4 regions of the Knoellia pratensis genome follow, and region 4 is predicted to be linked to each of the others. Evidence: predicted binding sites of a transcription regulator. Region 4 holds the regulator's gene; each other region holds the start of a gene.
What was found. The regulator LexA, encoded in region 4, represses DNA repair genes until DNA is damaged. The targets are predictions, from matches to a motif close to TCGAACANNTGTTCGA.
Positions count from the first base shown of each region.

Region 1: ACFQRE_RS08780 (HNH endonuclease signature motif containing protein) is a predicted target of LexA. The motif match lies at 1,898-1,913, and genes of this name have one in related genera.
Region 2: ACFQRE_RS11520 (DUF222 domain-containing protein) is a predicted target of LexA. The motif match lies at 1,878-1,893, and genes of this name have one in related genera.
Region 3: ACFQRE_RS01325 (DUF222 domain-containing protein) is a predicted target of LexA. The motif match lies at 1,479-1,494, and genes of this name have one in related genera.

Region 1 covers NZ_JBHTDJ010000002.1:349,524-353,731, reverse strand. Annotated here, with positions in the region: gene ACFQRE_RS08785 (acyltransferase family protein) at 1-1,449, shown strand, start outside; gene ACFQRE_RS08780 (HNH endonuclease signature motif containing protein) at 1,927-3,573, shown strand; gene mutM (bifunctional DNA-formamidopyrimidine glycosylase/DNA-(apurinic or apyrimidinic site) lyase) at 3,589-4,208, opposite strand, start outside.
Region 2 covers NZ_JBHTDJ010000003.1:350,787-354,994, forward strand. Annotated here, with positions in the region: gene ACFQRE_RS11510 (LysE family translocator) at 1-258, opposite strand, end outside; gene ACFQRE_RS11515 (mycothione reductase) at 267-1,679, opposite strand; gene ACFQRE_RS11520 (DUF222 domain-containing protein) at 1,902-2,537, shown strand; gene ACFQRE_RS11525 (HNH endonuclease signature motif containing protein) at 2,610-3,389, shown strand; gene ACFQRE_RS11530 (FAD-dependent oxidoreductase) at 3,368-4,208, opposite strand, start outside.
Region 3 covers NZ_JBHTDJ010000001.1:273,067-277,274, forward strand. Annotated here, with positions in the region: gene ACFQRE_RS01320 (HNH endonuclease signature motif containing protein) at 1-407, opposite strand, end outside; gene ACFQRE_RS01325 (DUF222 domain-containing protein) at 410-1,465, opposite strand; gene ACFQRE_RS01330 (NAD(P)-binding domain-containing protein) at 1,765-2,832, shown strand; gene ACFQRE_RS01335 (MOSC domain-containing protein) at 2,876-3,634, opposite strand; gene ACFQRE_RS01340 (OsmC family protein) at 3,631-4,062, opposite strand; gene ACFQRE_RS01345 (class I SAM-dependent methyltransferase) at 4,173-4,208, opposite strand, start outside.
Region 4 covers NZ_JBHTDJ010000004.1:12,747-16,954, reverse strand. Annotated here, with positions in the region: gene ACFQRE_RS16200 (GNAT family N-acetyltransferase) at 1-310, opposite strand, end outside; gene ACFQRE_RS16195 (hypothetical protein) at 437-1,135, shown strand; gene ACFQRE_RS16190 (VOC family protein) at 1,140-1,598, opposite strand; gene ACFQRE_RS16185 (LysM peptidoglycan-binding domain-containing protein) at 1,770-2,195, opposite strand; gene lexA (transcriptional repressor LexA) at 2,392-3,144, shown strand; gene ACFQRE_RS16175 (Sir2 family NAD-dependent protein deacetylase) at 3,141-4,040, opposite strand; gene ACFQRE_RS16170 (cysteine hydrolase family protein) at 4,112-4,208, opposite strand, start outside.

The DNA of each region.
Region 1 (4,208 bases), on a different contig from region 4:
GTGTGGCCCGTGGTCGCCCTCGTGTTGCTCCGGCTCGCGCCGTCCTCACGGGTTCGCGCAGGCGTCGCCGTCGCACTCGCCCTGGGTTCGGCCGTCCTGATGGCGAGCAGCTACGACCCGGCGATGGGCGCGACCCGGGTCTATTACGGCACCGACACCCACCTGACGGGCCTCATGCTCGGCGCTGCCCTCGCCTTCGCCTGGGCGGCACCTCACCGCGCCTGGACCTCGACCTCCACGTGGCAACGCATTCGCGTCCCCGCCGTGGCCGTCGCCGGTCTGGTGCTCGTCGCGCTCGTGGCCCTGCTCGACGAGTCGACCCCCCTGACCTTCCGCGGCGGCATCCTCGCGGCGTCGCTCGCGACCACCGTCCTTGTCCTGGGCGTCGTGGAGCGTCCCACCCCTCTGCGTTCAGTCCTCGACCTGCCCGTCCTGCGGTGGATCGGCGAGCGGTCCTACGGTCTCTACCTCTGGCACTGGCCGGTGATCCTCATCGTCGAGGCCGACCTCCCGTGGGCCTCCCGCGGCGCCGATGACTACCTCTGGTCGCGGCTCTGGTGCATCGTCGTCACCGCGGCGATCGCCGACCTGTCCTACCGCCTCATCGAGACGCCGGTGCGTCAGCGCGGCTTCCGTGGTGCTGCCGCTCACCTCCTCCACTCGATCCGCTACGCCGGCACCCGCACCGCCCGGGCGGTGTGGGCCGGGGTGGCCGTCCTCGCCATCGTGCTGACCGTGGTCCTGGTGACGGCTCCCACGCGGACCCGAGTGGAGCAGCTCCTCGACGCAAACGCCGCTGCCGCAACGGTTTCCGCACCCCTCCCCACCTCGAAGCCCACCCCGTCGACCTCTCCTGCGTCAGGGTCCTCGGCTCCCGCCCCGGCCTCATCGGCCAAGCCCGCCGCACCCATCGCGCAGTCGTGGGCGATGCCGACCGGCAACGAGATCGACGGATACGGCGACTCGATGATGGTGGGCAGCGTCCACGCCCTGCGCTACTACTTCCCCGGCATTCGCATTGACGCCCGCTCCAACCGTCAGTGGGCCGAGGGCCTCAAGCTCGCCAGTGCCCGCGGCACCGCGAACCGTCGCGCCGTCGTCCTAGCACTCGGGACCAACGCCGGCACCGACCTCGACCGGGCTCGCCAAACCCTCGACGCGCTCGGCCCCGACCGCATGGTCGTCCTCGTCACCCTTCACGGTCGCATCAACCGCATCGCCTCCGACAACAACGCTCTCAAGGAGCTCGTCGCGGGCCGTGACAACGTCGCGCTGGCCGACTGGGACTCCGCCCTCAAGGGCACGACCGGTCAGCTCCAGTCCGACGGGATGCACCCCTCCCGCGTGGGCGCACACCTCTACGCCAAGACGATCCGTCAGGCGTTCGCGGACCTGAGCACACGGCATACCGGCAAGCCCGTCACTCTCAAGGAACTCCCGATCCCGTGACGGCGCCACGCCCGCCGAGCACGGAGATCGCCTGACCCAGCCGGGCCCGGCCGACGCCGACGCCGACGCCGACGCCTCCGACCGCTGGCAAGCAGCGCGAATGGTTCGCGCTCGGGCTCGCGCCACGCAAAGCCGCGCTGACGCTCTGCGGCCTGACCTACTACGGCTCCAACACCGACCTGCTCTGGAAGCACGACCGGCAAGGGCTGCCTCTACGTCAAGGAGCTCAGCGACGTCGACGCCACCGTACTGCGAGAACTGATCGCGAAGGCCTGGGCCGCCGACAACCACAAGCCAGCCTGACCTGCTCAACGGGAGGGTGGCCCGAGGACTGTCAGAGGCCGGTTGTAGCGTGGTTGACGAGGACCCGACTTGTCATGCCACTTTGGTGAATTGGGTTGTGCCAGTTCGCAATTCAGCCCAGAGCGTAGCCCGAAATGCTTGACTCTAGAACTCACGTTCGAGTATTCTGGGGTCATGGAAAGCACCGCCGCGACCGCCGCCCTTGAGGGCCGGTATGCCGCGTTGCGTGCTTGCGCTGACCAGTTGAGTTCCGAGGAACTCCTGGACGTCATCGAGCTTGCGCAGCGCGAGAAGGACGCGGCGTCGGCCCGGCAGGCGGTCGCGTTGGCGCACCTGTCCGCGCGCGATGCGCACCGGCAGGAGGACGGCATGCCTGCCGAGGTGCACCACGGGTTGGGCTACCAACGCCTGGACGGGCCCGAGCTGGCGGCACCCAGGTTGGGGTGTTCGGTGTTCGTGGCGACGAACCGGATCCTGGACGCGATCCGGCAGATGACCCGCACCCCGGCCGTGGTCGATGCCATGGCCAGTGGTGACCTGGATGAGTACCGTGCGCGAGTCGTGACCGAGGAGACGGAGTTCCTCTCGGCGCAGTCCGCCGCGGAGGTGGTGGACCGGGTCAAGGACGTGTGGGGGCAGCTGACCGTCGGACCGTTGCGTCAACTCCTGGCCCGCACCGCAGCGCTGGTGGACCCGGACGCGGTCACCGCGCACGTCGAGGACGAGCGCGCCCGGCGCGGATTGACGCGTCGCACCGGCGTCAACGGCACCGATCACTGGCGCGGTGACTTCCGTGTCGAAGACGCGCGGGGAGCGTGGGCCGCTGTCACCGAACGCGCCCGCCAACTCGTGCGGGAGAAGAAGGCCGACAGCCTGGAGTTGGCTCGGGCTGACGCGATGATGGAACTGATCCTCGAACACAGTGATGTCACAGTCGTCGTCCACACCACCCGCGCCGCCCACGACACACCAGCCGCCGACGACACCACCACTGCCACTGCCGCTGACGCTGCGGCGACCTGTGCGACGGAGGATCTCGTCGAGGTCGGTGGGTTGGGCCTGGGTGGCACGACGTTCGTGCGGCGCGAATGGCTCGACGCTGCTGGTACCTCCGACCGTGACCTGACCTGCGACCGCGACACTGGTGCCCTCCTGCACGGTGACGTACCCGCCGCCTTGGCTCGTGGTCAGGCTCGCGCCCGACGTGCTCACCGCAAAGCCGAACGCTCCGGTCAGGACCTCGTCGACTTCAGCCAGTCCTACCGGGTCCCGGACGGTATGGCCAGACTCATCCGGTTGCGCGACGGATCCTGTCGCTTCCCCGGGTGCCCTGTGCCCGCACGCCAGTGCGACCTGGATCATGTTCGCCCCTGGCCCTCGGGTCCCACGTCCCCGACCAACCTCATGGCGTTGTGTCGGCGCCACCACCGGATCAAGCAACGCGACGGCTGGACCATCAAGCTCCACCCCAACGGCACCGTCACCTGGTGTGACCCCACCGGGCTGCAACGCACCACGTGGCCCGTGGACCACCTGCACCTCATCACCGCCGGAGCCACCCACCGCGACCCCACCACGGCTGGCCGCATCGCAAACGACCCCACCGACATCCCCACCACCTTCGAAGAAGAACTCATCGAACTCCTCGGCGGACCCGACAACGCCCAACCCCGCGCCTACCCGATCGCGTTCGACATCAACGGCAACACCATCGGCGGCCCACCACCACGCATCGACCTCGACTTCAACCCCAGCTGGAACCGCTACCGCGTCGACTTCCCACCCCGGCCACCCCGACCACCCCAACCCATCCCCTTCTGACAGCGTTGAGGGTCGTCAGGCGCTGCGACGCGTCCGGGGTCGAGGTTGGCAGGTCGGGCACGAGAAGGACGATCGGTTCATGAAGTGTTCGCGCCGGATGGGGGTGCCGCAGCGAGCACAGGGCTCACCCTCCTGGCCGTAGGCATGCAGCGAACGGTCGAAGTAGCCCGAGGCCCCGTTGACGTTGACATAGAGCGCGTCGAAACTCGTGCCGCCCTGGATGAGCGCGGCCGCCATGACCTCGCGGGCGTGGTCGAGGACCCGTGCGATCACCGGCTTGGTGAGGCTGCTGGAGGGCCGCTCACCGTGGACCTGCGCGCGCCACAGAGCCTCGTCGGCATAGATGTTGCCGATGCCCGAGACCACTCCCTGATGCAGGATCATCCGCTTGATCGCGCTGTCGCTGGCCTTGATCCGGCGAACCACTGCCGCCTGGTCGTAGACCGGCTCGAAGGGGTCGGGCGCGATGTGCCGGATCTGGTGCGGCACGCCATCGTCAGCGAGGTCATCGAGGGCGAAGCCGCCAAAGGTCCGCTGGTCGACAAACCGCAACTCGGGATCGCCGTCAGCGAAGGTGAACCGCGCATGCAGGTGCTTCTCGTCCGGGGCGTCGGCAGCCTCGACGAGCAGCTGAC
Region 2 (4,208 bases), on a different contig from region 4:
GTAGGCGAGGTAGGCCGCTCCCGCCAGCTTCACGACGGTGTATGCCGCCGGCACCTGTTCGAAGAGTGCCGACAGTCCGCAGGCCGCGGCCACGAGGTAGCAGAGGAAGCCGACGGCCACCCCGGCGAGGGAGACCAGACCGGCCCCGCGGCCCTGGGAGATCGAGCGGGAGGCGAGATAGACCATGTTGGGCCCGGGGGTGAGCACCATGCCGAGCTCGAGCAGCGCGACGCCGAGGAGTGCTGTTGTGGAGACCATGAGTGCGGTCAGCCCTCCAGGTCGAGGCCGAGCAGGGCGTTCTCGACGACCTCGGCGAGCGCCGGGTGGATCCAGTACTGACCCCGCGCAACCTCCCGCGCCGCCTGCCCGAACGATGCCGCCTGGATGAGTGGCTGGATGAGCGTCGAGGCGTTGGGCCCGAGACAGTGGGCGCTGAGGATGAGCCCGGTCGTCGGGTCGGCGCAGACGACGAGAATGCCGGTGGTGTCCTCGAGGGCCCAGCCGTAGGCGGTGTCGCCGAACGCCTGCGTCTTGCTGACGTAGGGCGTTCCGGCTTCGTCGAGCTCGGCGCGCGTCGGCCCGAACGCCGCGATCTGGGGGTGGCCGAAGACGGCGTGTGGCACGAACCGGTGGTCTGCCTCGATCGGCTCGCCGTCCACACGGCCCGCGTCCACGGCGATGTTGTGGGCGACGATCCGCGCCTCGTGGTTGGCGACGTGCTTGAGCTGCCACGAGTTCGCGACGTCGCCGAGGGCCCAGACGCCGTCGGCAGACGTGTGCTGGTGCTCGTCCACGACGACCACGCCCCGTTCGTCGACCTCGATCCCACCGGCCTCGACGTCGAGCCGGGGGCCGTTGGGCGTGCGGCCCACGGCGATGAGCACCGCATCCACCTCTACATCGGTGTCACCGTCGAGTCCCTTGAGCCCGAGCGTCCACGTGCCCGCCCCGGACCGCGTCGCCGACGACACCACGGTCTCGAGCCGCACGTCGTGCCGTCCCCGCGCCAGCTCGGTGTAGCGACGCGAGATCTCTGCGTCCTCGACCCGCAGGAGTGCGGCCGACCGCTGGATCTGGGTGACCTCGACCCCCAACGCGCTGAAGACATGGGCGAACTCGCACGCCACGAACCCGCCACCGATGATCGCCATTCGTCGTGGTAGCTCGTCCATCCGCATGACCGTGTCGCTGGTGTGCACGCCGTGCTCCGGTTCGACCCGGTCGAGTCCGTCAAGGTCGAGCAGGTCGGCGCGCGACCCGGCGGCGACGACGACGCGATCGGCCGTGATCTGCTCACCGGTCGACAGCGCAAGGCGACGATCGCCGACAAAACGGGCGGTCGCGGCATACACGGTCACGCCGTCCTGGCTGCGCCGGTAGCGCTCACCACCCGCGGCGATCTGGTCGATCCGGTCGGTGAAGATGCGTTCCCGGATGGCGGGCCAGTCGACGCTGGCCTCGCGACTGATGGTCACGCCGAGGCGTTCGGCTTCACGCGACTCGATGACGCGGTCGGCGGGCAGGACGAGCATCTTGGTCGGGATGCAGCCGACGTTGAGGCAGGTGCCGCCGAACGTCCCCTCCTCGACGATGGCGATGTCGAGGCCTTCGAGCTCAGGCGTGACGAGCGAGTTGCCCGACCCGGTGCCGATGATGATCAGGTCGTGGTGCGTCGCCATACCTTCAGCGTATGCCGTGTGGTCGCCTGCCTCTCGGGCCGTTCCGTCTGTGGGTGTCAGAGGCTTCTGGTGGACTCGTCGCGTGGGTGGCCAGCCGTGAGGGCTGGTGGCCTTTGCAGCCATGTTCTGGAGGCTGCGCATGCAGCAGTTCGGTTGTGCTGCAATCGAATTCGGGTGTGGATAACCTTTCGGGTGTCGGCGAACAAGTGTACGATGAGAGGTATGGAGGGGACACCATTCAGCGCAGGGCCTGGGGTTCAGGTCCGCTCCTTCCTGTCCTCTTTGGCCACCGTTGATCCCGAGGGTTTGACCGAGACCGAGCGGGTCGCGGTGGTTGCTGCGCTCGAGGCGTTGAAGGGTGGCGCGGCTGCTGCACAAGCTCGGGTGACGGCGGCTGCGGTGGTGGACCGGGAGGCGTTGGGTGAGGACTCGCGCAGTGTGCGCGCCGACCTGGCGTTGGCTCGTCGGTGCTCTCCGACGTTGGCGGATCAGCACGTGGGTGTCGCGAAGGCACTGGTTGGCGAGATGCCCGAAACGTTGGCTGCGTTGACCCGGGGTGAGCTCAGTGAGAAGCGGGCGGGAATCCTGGTCCGGGAGACGGCGTGTCTGAGTGTTGAGCATCGGGCCGAGGTCGACAAGCGGTTGGCCGCCACGATGACATCGTTGGGTGACAAGGCCCTGGCCGGCGCAGCCCGTCGTGTGGGTGCCGAGTTGGACGCAGAGTCGTTGGCCGAGAGGAACCGTCGCGCTGTCGCTTCACGCCGGATGTCGGTACGCCCGGAGGCCGACGGCATGGCGTGGAGCTGCGTCGCGCCGATGTACCCGTGCGCCGCAGTCCCATCCGCACTCGCGCGCTGAGCGCGCTTCGCGCTCCCGCCAGGCCCAGCCAGCGGCGCACGGGCTCATCGGCGCTCCTTGGACCCTCGGGCTGTGACCCGCGGGAAGGGTGCCTGGCTCGCCGACCGAGCCCTGGAACTGCTCTCCGGGCGCGCGAAGAACCAGCCGCAACCCGTCGAGGTCAACCTCGTCATGACCGACAAGGTGTTGCTCCCGGCAGCGTTCGGTGGCAAGGCCCCCGCTGACGACGTCGCCGTCATCCCGGGTTGGGGTGCCATCCCCGGCGCCGAAGCTCGCGCCCACATCGCCGCCCTCCTCGACCACGCCACCGCGACCGCCAGCACAGACGCCAAGACCAGCGTGTGGCTCCGGCGACTGTTCACCGACCCCACCGGCCGAGACCTCGTCGCCCTGGACTCCACACGCCGCCGCTTCCAAGGCGGCCTGCGGAAGTTCATTGAGCTGCGCGACCCCACCTGCCGCGTCCCCTGGTGCGACGCCCCTGCCTTCGAGACCGACCACGTCCAACCCGTCCATGACGGCGGTCCCACGACCGGAGCCAACGCCGACGGGCTCTGCCAACGCCACAACCTCGTCAAGGAAGAGGTCGGCTGGTACTTCACCGTGCGCTCGACCGGCCTCGACGGAACCGGACCACACGGCATACGCATCCAGACCCCCACCGGCAGGATCCACGACTCCACCGCACCACCGATCCTCGGCGAAGGCTGGCTCGCGCCGGGAACCGTTCCTGACGCATGGGTGGATGACGTCCACATTCAGGACCTCCCCCTGCCCGAGGACCCTTGGGGCGGACGGATCCCCGACCCGCCCGAGGACTGGTTCGCCACTCACGACGAGATGGCTGCCTGACGCTCATCCCAGTGGAGCCGGTGGTCGTACATCCAGGCGGTGTTCTTCGGCGTCACGGCGTACGTGAAGATCGCGCGCAGCATGAGCTGCTGGAAGGCACCCGGTGACTTGGTGCTGCTGCTCCGGGCGCCGGTCTTCACGACCTTCTCGACTCGTGCGCGCCGGAGCGACTCGTAGGCCGAGAACGCTGAGTCGACGTCCGGCAGGTCGCGCAGGCACTGGGCCAGGACGACGGCGTCCTCCGCTGCCATGGACGCGCCCTGACCGCTCGATGGTGCGGGGGCGTGGGCGGCGTCGCCGATGATGATCATCCGGTCGCGGTGCCAGGTGGGGACGTGCCCGAGGTCGTGGGTGTTGTCACCGGCGAGCTCGAGAACTCCTCCCTCGATGAGTTGGGGGGCGGGGCCGGTATCGCCGTCCACGAGCGCGACGAGGCGCTGCTTCCACTCCGTATCGGTCGTGCGGGCGCGGACCTCAGGGGCGATGGCCGGTTCGGGCACGTTGACGAACCACACGACATCGCCGTTCGGCAGGACGTGGTGCCCGAAGAACGCTCGTCGACCGAAGACCATGCGCCACTGCTCGGTCACGGCGTCGGGTCCCTGTAGCAGCGCTGCGCCGCCTGGGGTGATACCACCGAAGTTCGTCAGTCCCACGTAGCGCGAAGGAGGTGCGGCCGGGTCGATGATGCGGCGGGTGGGCGAGTGAACCCCGTCGGCTCCGATGAGCAGGTCGGCGGTCAGCGTGGTGCCGTCAGCAAGAGTCGCGTGGACCTCTTCCTCGAGGCGTTCGACGTTCTCGAGCGCGGCATTCCACCGG
Region 3 (4,208 bases), on a different contig from region 4:
CGTGCGGGGAGTTCCCGGTCGTAGGAGCCCGGGGTCAGGTCCCACGTCACGCACCGTCCGTGCTCGTCGGGTGTGTGGACTGTCGCGACGAGGCGCTTGTCGTGGACGTGGGTGTGGTGGCGCTGACACAGCAGGGCCGCGTACTCCAGGTCCGTGGGGCCACCATCAACCCAGTGGACCAGGTGGTGCGCCTTGGCCCACCCGGCCGGAACATCACACCCCGGGTAGGTGCACCCCTTGTCGCGGTGCCACAACGCGCGGCGTTGAGCCTTGGTGAAGAGCCGGACCGCGCGACCCACGTCGAGGACCTCCCCGTCAGAGCCGAACACCACCGGGATGAGGTCCGCGTCACACGCGAGCTGGCGCACGATCGCCGGCGACAACATCGTGGCCTGCGCCCGCGACACCATCACCCGCCCACACCCCGAACCAGAGCCAGAGCCAGCTGACACGTCACCGTCGGTGCCTGTGTCGGTGCGGTGCCGGTGCCGGTGTCGGTGGTTTCAGCCTCTGGGAAGTCGGCGAGCAGATCGTCGAAGTCAATCCCGACGTGCAGGGTCGTGGAGGCTCCGCCTGGGGAGGTCTTCTCGGCGTCCTCACCAGACACCCGACCGCACACCGCCGCCAACGCTTCCGCACGACGCTGCTCGGCCGGTCGCAGGTCCCGCTCTCCCGTGACGTCGTTGGGTGAGGGCTTGGACAGCGGCCCGATCACGGCTTCCAGGGTGGCAGCCTGTTGCGGGGTCATCCCGAGCCGGTACTCCGTGATGTCCGCGTCGTTGATCCGCGGCGAGGTCAGATACGCCGACTTCCGCAGCCTCTTCTGCTCGTCGTCGAACTCGCCCTCCACGCCGAACATGGCGATCAGGTGCGGGCGCAGCCTGCGGGCTTCGGCGGGACCCCACTGGACACCGTGGTCCAGGATCGCCTTCGCCACCGTGGGCACGGCTTCGGGGCGCAACTGGTCGGCGAGCTTGGCCATCTCCTTGAGCGCTGTCAGCGCGAGACCGGAACCGATCTCCCCGGTGACCACGCGCGCCCACACAATCCCCTCGGGCCGGCCCGGGTCCGCGTACGCACCCGCTGCGGGACCGTTGGTGGACCACAACCCGCCCGGCACCGAACACGCCACGTCCTGCGCAAGCTGGCCGACCTGACCCGCGCCGTCCTGCTGCAACGACGGCGCGTGCTCACGCACCCAGGAATGCACCGACCCCACCCCGCGACGGGCCGACGTGAACTCACCCCGGTGCGCCGCCTCCGCGGTGACCCGCACCTGTCTGGCAGCAGCGCGCGCTTTGACGTCGTCCATCAACGTCATGAGCTCCGCCAGCTCCGGGCCGCTCAACCGGGGCAGCACGTCCCCCAACGGACCCGCCCCGGACCCGTCACTGGCCAGTGCGTCACGGGCACCCTCCAACGCCGCGCGCAGTCGCGCAACGTCGGTGCCGGGTGTCTTGCTCATGCCTCCATTGTCGTCGAACTCACGTTCGGATGTCAAGCATTTTCGCGTATGCCCTGGGCTGAATTCCCCACTCCCGCAACCCAATTCGCGCAAACGCACACGACACCGGCCGGGAGCGCAACCGGCCCGGACCACGCTACCCACGACCTCCGACAAGCGTCGGGTGAGGTGGGCGGCATACCGAGTCACCGATGGGGATGCGCGCGTTTGTGACGAAGGATCAACTCAGCGTGCATCGCTATATGTGACGAGGGTGAGAAGGGCGGCATACGGAGGCAGACAGGGGTGTTGATGACGACGTGGATGTATGGGACTCGATCGTGATCGGCGCCGGCCAGGGCGGGTTGGCCGCGTCCTTCTTCCTGACCCAGCGAGGCGTCGACCACCTCGTCCTTGACGCCAACCCCCAGGCCGGAGGGGCGTGGCAGCACCGGTGGGACTCGCTCACAATGCAGGACGTGCACGGTGTCGCTGACCTCCCCGGAGAACCTGCCCCCGGCCGCTCGGCAAAGAGGGCCAATGTCACCCTGCCGAACTACTTCGCCGACTACGAGCGACGTCACGGGTTGAAGGTCGTGCGCCCTGTCGACGTCACCGAGGTCACGACTGCGGGCGAGCTGCTCGTCGTCCACGCCGGCGACCGTGAGTGGCGGTCCCGAACCCTCGTCAACGCCACCGGGACGTGGACCCGCCCCAACTGGCCGCGCTACCCCGGGGCCGAGGACTTCGTAGGCGAGCAGTTCCACACCGCCTCCTATCCGGGCCGGGATCACCTGCGCGGCAGGCGAATCCTCGTCGTCGGGGCCGGCGCGTCGGCCGTGCAGTTCATCGGCGAGCTCGCCCCGGCCGCCGACATCGTCTGGGTGACCCGCCGCCCGCCCGTGTGGCGCACGGAGGAGTTCGGACCGCAGACGGGCCTGCAGATCGTGACCGAGGTCGAGAAGCGCGTCGTCGCCGGATTGCCGCCATCAAGTGTCGTGGGGGCCACGGGGCTCAAGCTGCGCGAGCAGGAGCAGGAGGCCGCACGTCTGGGCGCCTACGAGGATCCACGCCCGATGTTCGAGCGCCTGGTCGCCGACGGCGCCCGCTGGGCCGACGGCACCATCGAGACCGCCGACACCATCCTCTGGGCGACCGGATTCCGCTCTGCCGTGGACCATCTCGAGCCTTTGGAGCTGCGCGGACCAGAGGGCGGCATCCCGCTGGAGCGAGTCCAGGGCAACGTCCAGGCGGCGACCACGGCCGTGCGTGACCGGCGGGTCCACCTCATCGGATACGGACCGTCGGCGAGCACGATCGGCGCGAGCCGGGCGGCCCGCAGAGCAGCGCTCGAGGTCGCCCAACAGGTCACCGAGCGCGCTTCCTGAATCCACGGGCCGGGGCGTCCCCCAGGACACGGCCCAGACCGTCTCAGCCGAGAGCGACGCGACCCGGCGTGACAACCCGCGCGCCGAACCCGAAGAGCAGGCGCCCATCATCAGCCCGGACGTGCTCCAGCAAACGCGAATTGCGTTCTCCTGTGATCGGATCCAGGTCGATCACCGCGCACCGCTCCAAGGGTTCGCCTATCTCGATGACCGCCTCACCCAGCTGTAGCCGCGTGCCCGGTGCCGGGTCCTCGTCTGAAACCACGGTGACCGTGGCCCGGAAGCGGACATCGAGAGCCGGCGGCGGGTCCCACGCTCTGCGTGGGCCGGCATACCCACTGGTTTTGAGAGCCTCGGAGAGGCGACGCAAGGCGCCCGTGGTGATGATCGAGATCGGGTCGGCGTAGACGACATCGCCACGCTCCGCCCGCGCCAACGTCACCTCGCGCCCTAGGTGCGCGGAGAACACCGCACTGAGTGCGCTGTCCTGCAACACAATTCGCGCACCTCGTCCCCAATAGTCAGCGACGTGTATGCCGTCCGCGGCGCCTTCCGTCGCCGCTTCCGTCGTCTGCCCGTCCGGGGTGGTCACGGCCAGACGATCGCCGAGATCCGCAGCGACGAGCTGCACCAGGGCCGGGTTCTCAACAGTGCGGAGCACGCGCGCCTCGGCCCTGTCGACGAGGCAGTAGCTGCGGTCGCCGACAGGGCCGTGGTGGTCGAGCTCGATCTCGTCGCGGCCGGTGTGGCGGGTGCCCTTGATGAGGGCGAGGCCGAGCCGTTCGACGCGAAGGCGTGTCACTCCGAGAGGGTCGCCTCGAGCGTGATCGGCACGGCCGAGAGGGCCTGGCTGACAGGGCAGTTCGCCTTGGCGTCCTCGGCGGCGGCCTGGAAGTCCTCTGCGGACATGCCGGGCACGGCGCCGATGACCTTGAGCGCGATCCCGGTGATGCCGGTGCCGGGCACGAACGTCACTGCGGCGGTCGTGTCGAGCGTGGTCGGAGCCGTGCCCGCCTTGGCGAGTCCGTTGGAGAACGCCATGTTGAAGCAGGACGAGTGCGCGGCGGCGATGAGCTCCTCGGGGCTCGTCTTGCCGTTGGCCTCCTCGGCGCGCGAGGGCCAGTTGACGTCGAACGTGCCGATGCCGGACGACTCGAGCGTGACCTGACCGTTGCCGGTGAAGAGGTCACCCTCCCAGTGGTTCGTGGCGGTGCGGGTTGTTCCTGCCATGAAAGCTCCTTGGGTCGAGGTGGTGGGTCGAGGTGGTCTACCTGCACCAGCCTTGCCTGCCACGCGCCGCCACACAAGGGCGGGGGGGCCCTGGAGACTGGAGAAGCAGTTCAGGCGCGGCCGCGGACCGCCCAGGCCACTGCCGT
Region 4 (4,208 bases):
AGCCGAGCATTCCCTCGACCTTGATGGACTCCGGCGCGTCGTCCTGGCCCATGCCATCGAGGACTTCCAACATTCCGCTGCCGATGTGCTGGTCCCCCACGAGGGCGATGCACGAGTGGTCGTCTGGATCCTCGACCGACGCGAGCCACTTCTGCCGGAAGGTCGCGGGATCGACGGTGGCCCGAATGAGCCAGCGTCGGACCTCGGGATCATTGCGGTAGGTCAGCATCTGGTCGATGTCGCCATCGGTCACCGGCCGCAGGGTCAGGCGCTCAGTCGTGCGCGGCCAGGCGATCTCGGGAGAAGTCATGCGCCATGCCTAACAGGCGAGAAGCCCTGACCGCCAACGCCTTTCCCCCCACCCCTCCCGTGCATTTCTCACCCATTCCCCCGAAAATCACGCGACACGCCGTTGTCCCGTGACCATGATCGGGTGGTGACCGACCGCATCGAGCTCGCCGCCCGCAACAATGCGCTCTGGTGCGATGGCGTATGCCGCTCGCACGGGATCTCGGGAACGTTCGGCTCTGCGGTGTGGTCGAGCCCGGTACGCACTCCTCCGCTCTACCCGGACGCCGTCACCCTCACGGAGTCGACCAGCGAGCTCGACATCCTGCAGCGCATCGACGCCGCTGCCGGAGCCTCGATCAAGGACAGTTGGGCGAGCCTGGACCTGACCAGGGCCGACTTCGCCCCGCTCATCGCGGGTGAATGGCTCTGGCTCGACGCCGACGATGCCGCCGCACGCACTGGCGGCGACGGTGGGACCTGGCGCGAAGTTCGATCGGCAGCGCAGATGGAGGGGTGGAGTCGGGCCTGGGCGTCAGCCCCGCAGGACGCAGTCATTCTCGGTCCCTCGCTGCTCGCAGAAGAGGGGGTGAAGGTCCTGGCCGCAACAGAGGGTGAGCACGTGACCGCCGGGTGCATCGTCAACGTGACGGGCCAGGTCGCAGGCATCACCAACGTCTTCGCGGCAGACGGGGACGATGCGCGCGCGTGGGTCGGAGCCGCCGCTGCAGCGGCACTCGTGGCACCGGGTCACCACCTTGTCGGGTGGGAGTCGGGCGATGGTGTCGCGGCGGCGCGTGCCGCTCGCTTCGACACCATCGGCCCGCTCACCGTCTGGATCCGCTGACGAGTCAGACCTCGTTGGTGCCGAACCCTTCACGCTCGGCACGCTCGTGCGAGTCCACGGTCTCCTGGAAGAAGGTGATCGTCAGGCCGGCTGGCGCCTCGAGCCGCGAGTTGAGCGACATCCACGGCGTGAGGACCGGCTCAGCCACGACGGTCGCACCGACGTCCTCGGCCTCACGCGTCGCCGACTCCGCGTCGTCAACCTCGAAGGCGATCCGGATCTTCGGGCTCGGGGTTCCGCCGGCCTCGACCGCGTCAATCGCGACCTTGTGCGCGGGGCTCGCAATCTCGAACGTCGCCCGCCCGGCCTCGAGGATCGCGACACGGTCGTCGCCGCCCTCGGAGAACGCCGCAATCTCGTCCATGCCCAGCACGTCGCGATAGAACCGGACCGCCTCGTCATAGTCCTGCGCCTCGACAACGATCCGCAGTTGCTTGACCTTCTGAATCTTCTCGTTCGTCATGAGAGGTCCAAGCGCAAACTGCCCCGACTTATTGCGCAGCAAAGAGCGCCCCGCACCAACAGTGGCGGGGCGCTCTCCCTGCTGAGTCGGAGAGGGGTCGAAGCTCATCCAAGGACTCAGGACCGAGCCGGGGTCGAAGCGGCTCGGAGTTCGTGGTGTGTGTCTGTGCGATCAGCCCTGCGGGATGACGATGGCCTGGCCGACCTGGACCTGCGCGCTGGCAAGGTCGTTGGCGTCCTGGAGCATCGACACACCAGTCGCGATGGACACGCCGGTCAAGTTCTCGGCGGCAATCTCGGAGAGGGTCTGTCCCTGCTGGACGGTCACCGTCTCGGCGGGCGCCGACGCGGCAGCCCCACCGGTGAGAGCGACGAACGCCACAAGGAGAGCGACGAGCACGACGGCACTGGTGAGAACGAGTCGTCCGGCCCGGGTCAGACGCAGCGCGGGCTGCGCCACCTCGCGCACCGACTCGCCCGTGGGAACGGACACGAGCCGCGGCTGCGGGGCACGACGCGGAACGGGCCGGGGTGCGGCATACCCATTGGTGGTGCCGTCCAGCAATGCAGCGCTGTCCAGAACTGCAACTGCACTCATGGTGTCCTCCTGGGTCGATGTCACGATCGAAACGGTGTTCGAACGAACGCTTGTACGATTTCTAGCACGGATGTTCGAGGACTTCAAGACACGCGTCGAACAGATGTTTGAAACATGTACTCGAACTCCGTAGTCTGTGCTCATGTCAGGAAGCCAATCAGGCACCACTGACAACGCCCCGCGAGGAGACGAACCCATGAGCGACAAGCGCCGCCACGACGCCGACGACAGTGTTGTGCAGCAGCTGCCCGACCGCGACCCCGGTGACGGCACGCTCACGGTGCGTCAGCGCAAGGTTCTCGACGTCATCCGCAACTCCGTGGATCGGCGCGGCTACCCGCCGAGCATGCGCGAGATCGGCCAGGCAGTTGGCCTCACCTCCCCCAGCTCGGTGTCGCACCAGCTCAATGCGCTCGAGAAGAAGGGCTACCTGCGCCGCGACCCCAACCGGCCGCGCGCGCTCGAGGTCATCTCGCCCGACACGCCGAGCGACATCCGCGGCTATCGCGGTGGCGCCTCGCCCGACGACATCGACGCCGAGATGGATCCGACCGGTTCGGGTGACGCGCGTCCCGAGGCGAGCTACGTGCCCGTCCTCGGACGGATCGCCGCCGGTGTGCCGATCATGGCTGAGGAGATGGTGGACGAGGTCTTCCCGCTGCCCAAGCAGATCGTCGGCGAGGGCTCGCTCTTCCTGCTCAAGGTCGTGGGTGACTCGATGATCGACGCCGCCATCTGCGACGGTGACTGGGTCGTCGTGCGTCAGCAGCCCAACGCCGACAACGGCGACATCGTGGCCGCGATGCTCGACAACGAGGCGACAGTCAAGACGTTCAAGCGCAAGGACGGCAAGGTCTGGCTCATGCCGCACAACCCCGCCTTCGACCCGATCGACGGCGACCACGCCACCATCCTGGGCAAGGTCACCGCGGTCCTCCGCCGGATCTAGTCCACACTCACAGCGAGTTCGTCCGCCAACGCGGACAACGTGACGCCGAGCGACGCATCGATCCGATGCGTTGTCTCGGCGTCGCCGCGTGTGGGGCCCTTCGTGACGACCACGACGGGTATGCCGTGTGCGGCCGCCCGTCGTACGAACCGGTAGCCGCTCATCACCTTGAGCGACGACCCCAGCACGACGAGCGCGGGCGCCGCGTCGGTGAGGGCGAAACACTGCTCGACCCGCGCCTTGGGAACGGAACCACCGAAGAAGACGACGTCGGGTTTGACGGTGTCGGCACGGCATACGAGACAGCGTGGAGCGACAAAGGTCTGGACGGCCGAGTCGGCCAGGACGATGTCGCCGTCGGGCCGGATCTGACTGCTCACCTGAGAACCGTCGCCGACGAGTCCCATTGCGAGAGAGGCGAATCCGGGGTTGGCGTCGTCCATGAACGCCTGGACGAGGTCGCGGTCCACGCGCTCCCCGCAGGTGAGGCATTCGACCTCGGCGAGGCTCCCGTGGAGCTCGATGACGTCACGCGTGCCGGCGTCCTGATGGAGTCCGTCGACGTTCTGGGTGATGACCGTGCCGAATGCCCCGGCGCGCTGGAGCCCGGTGACGGCGCGGTGTCCGGCGTTGGGTTCGGCCGCACTGAAGCGCTGCCAGCCGATGAAGCTGCGAGCCCAATAGCGCTGTCTCGCAGCACTCGTCGCAATGAACTCCTGGTGCGACATTGGCGTGACCCGACGATTGCCGTCCGGGCCGCGGTAGTCCGGGATGCCACTCTCGGTGGAGATGCCGGCACCGGTGAGGACGAGCGCTGGATCGCAGTCGCGCAACAGGGCAGCCACGTCGGCGACGCTGACGTTGGTGCTCATGTTGGACCTGACCGCAGAACTCACCGCACCATCGTAAGTCGGCACGAGACCGCCCCCGAGGGGTCAGGGCGGCGCGACGCCGAGTGACACGCTCATCAGGCGGACGCCAGGATCGCCCTCGCAGAAGTGACGGTTGCGAAACCTCCACCGTGCAGGTTCGTCGCCGTGGCCCGGGCCAGGTCCTCGGCCGAC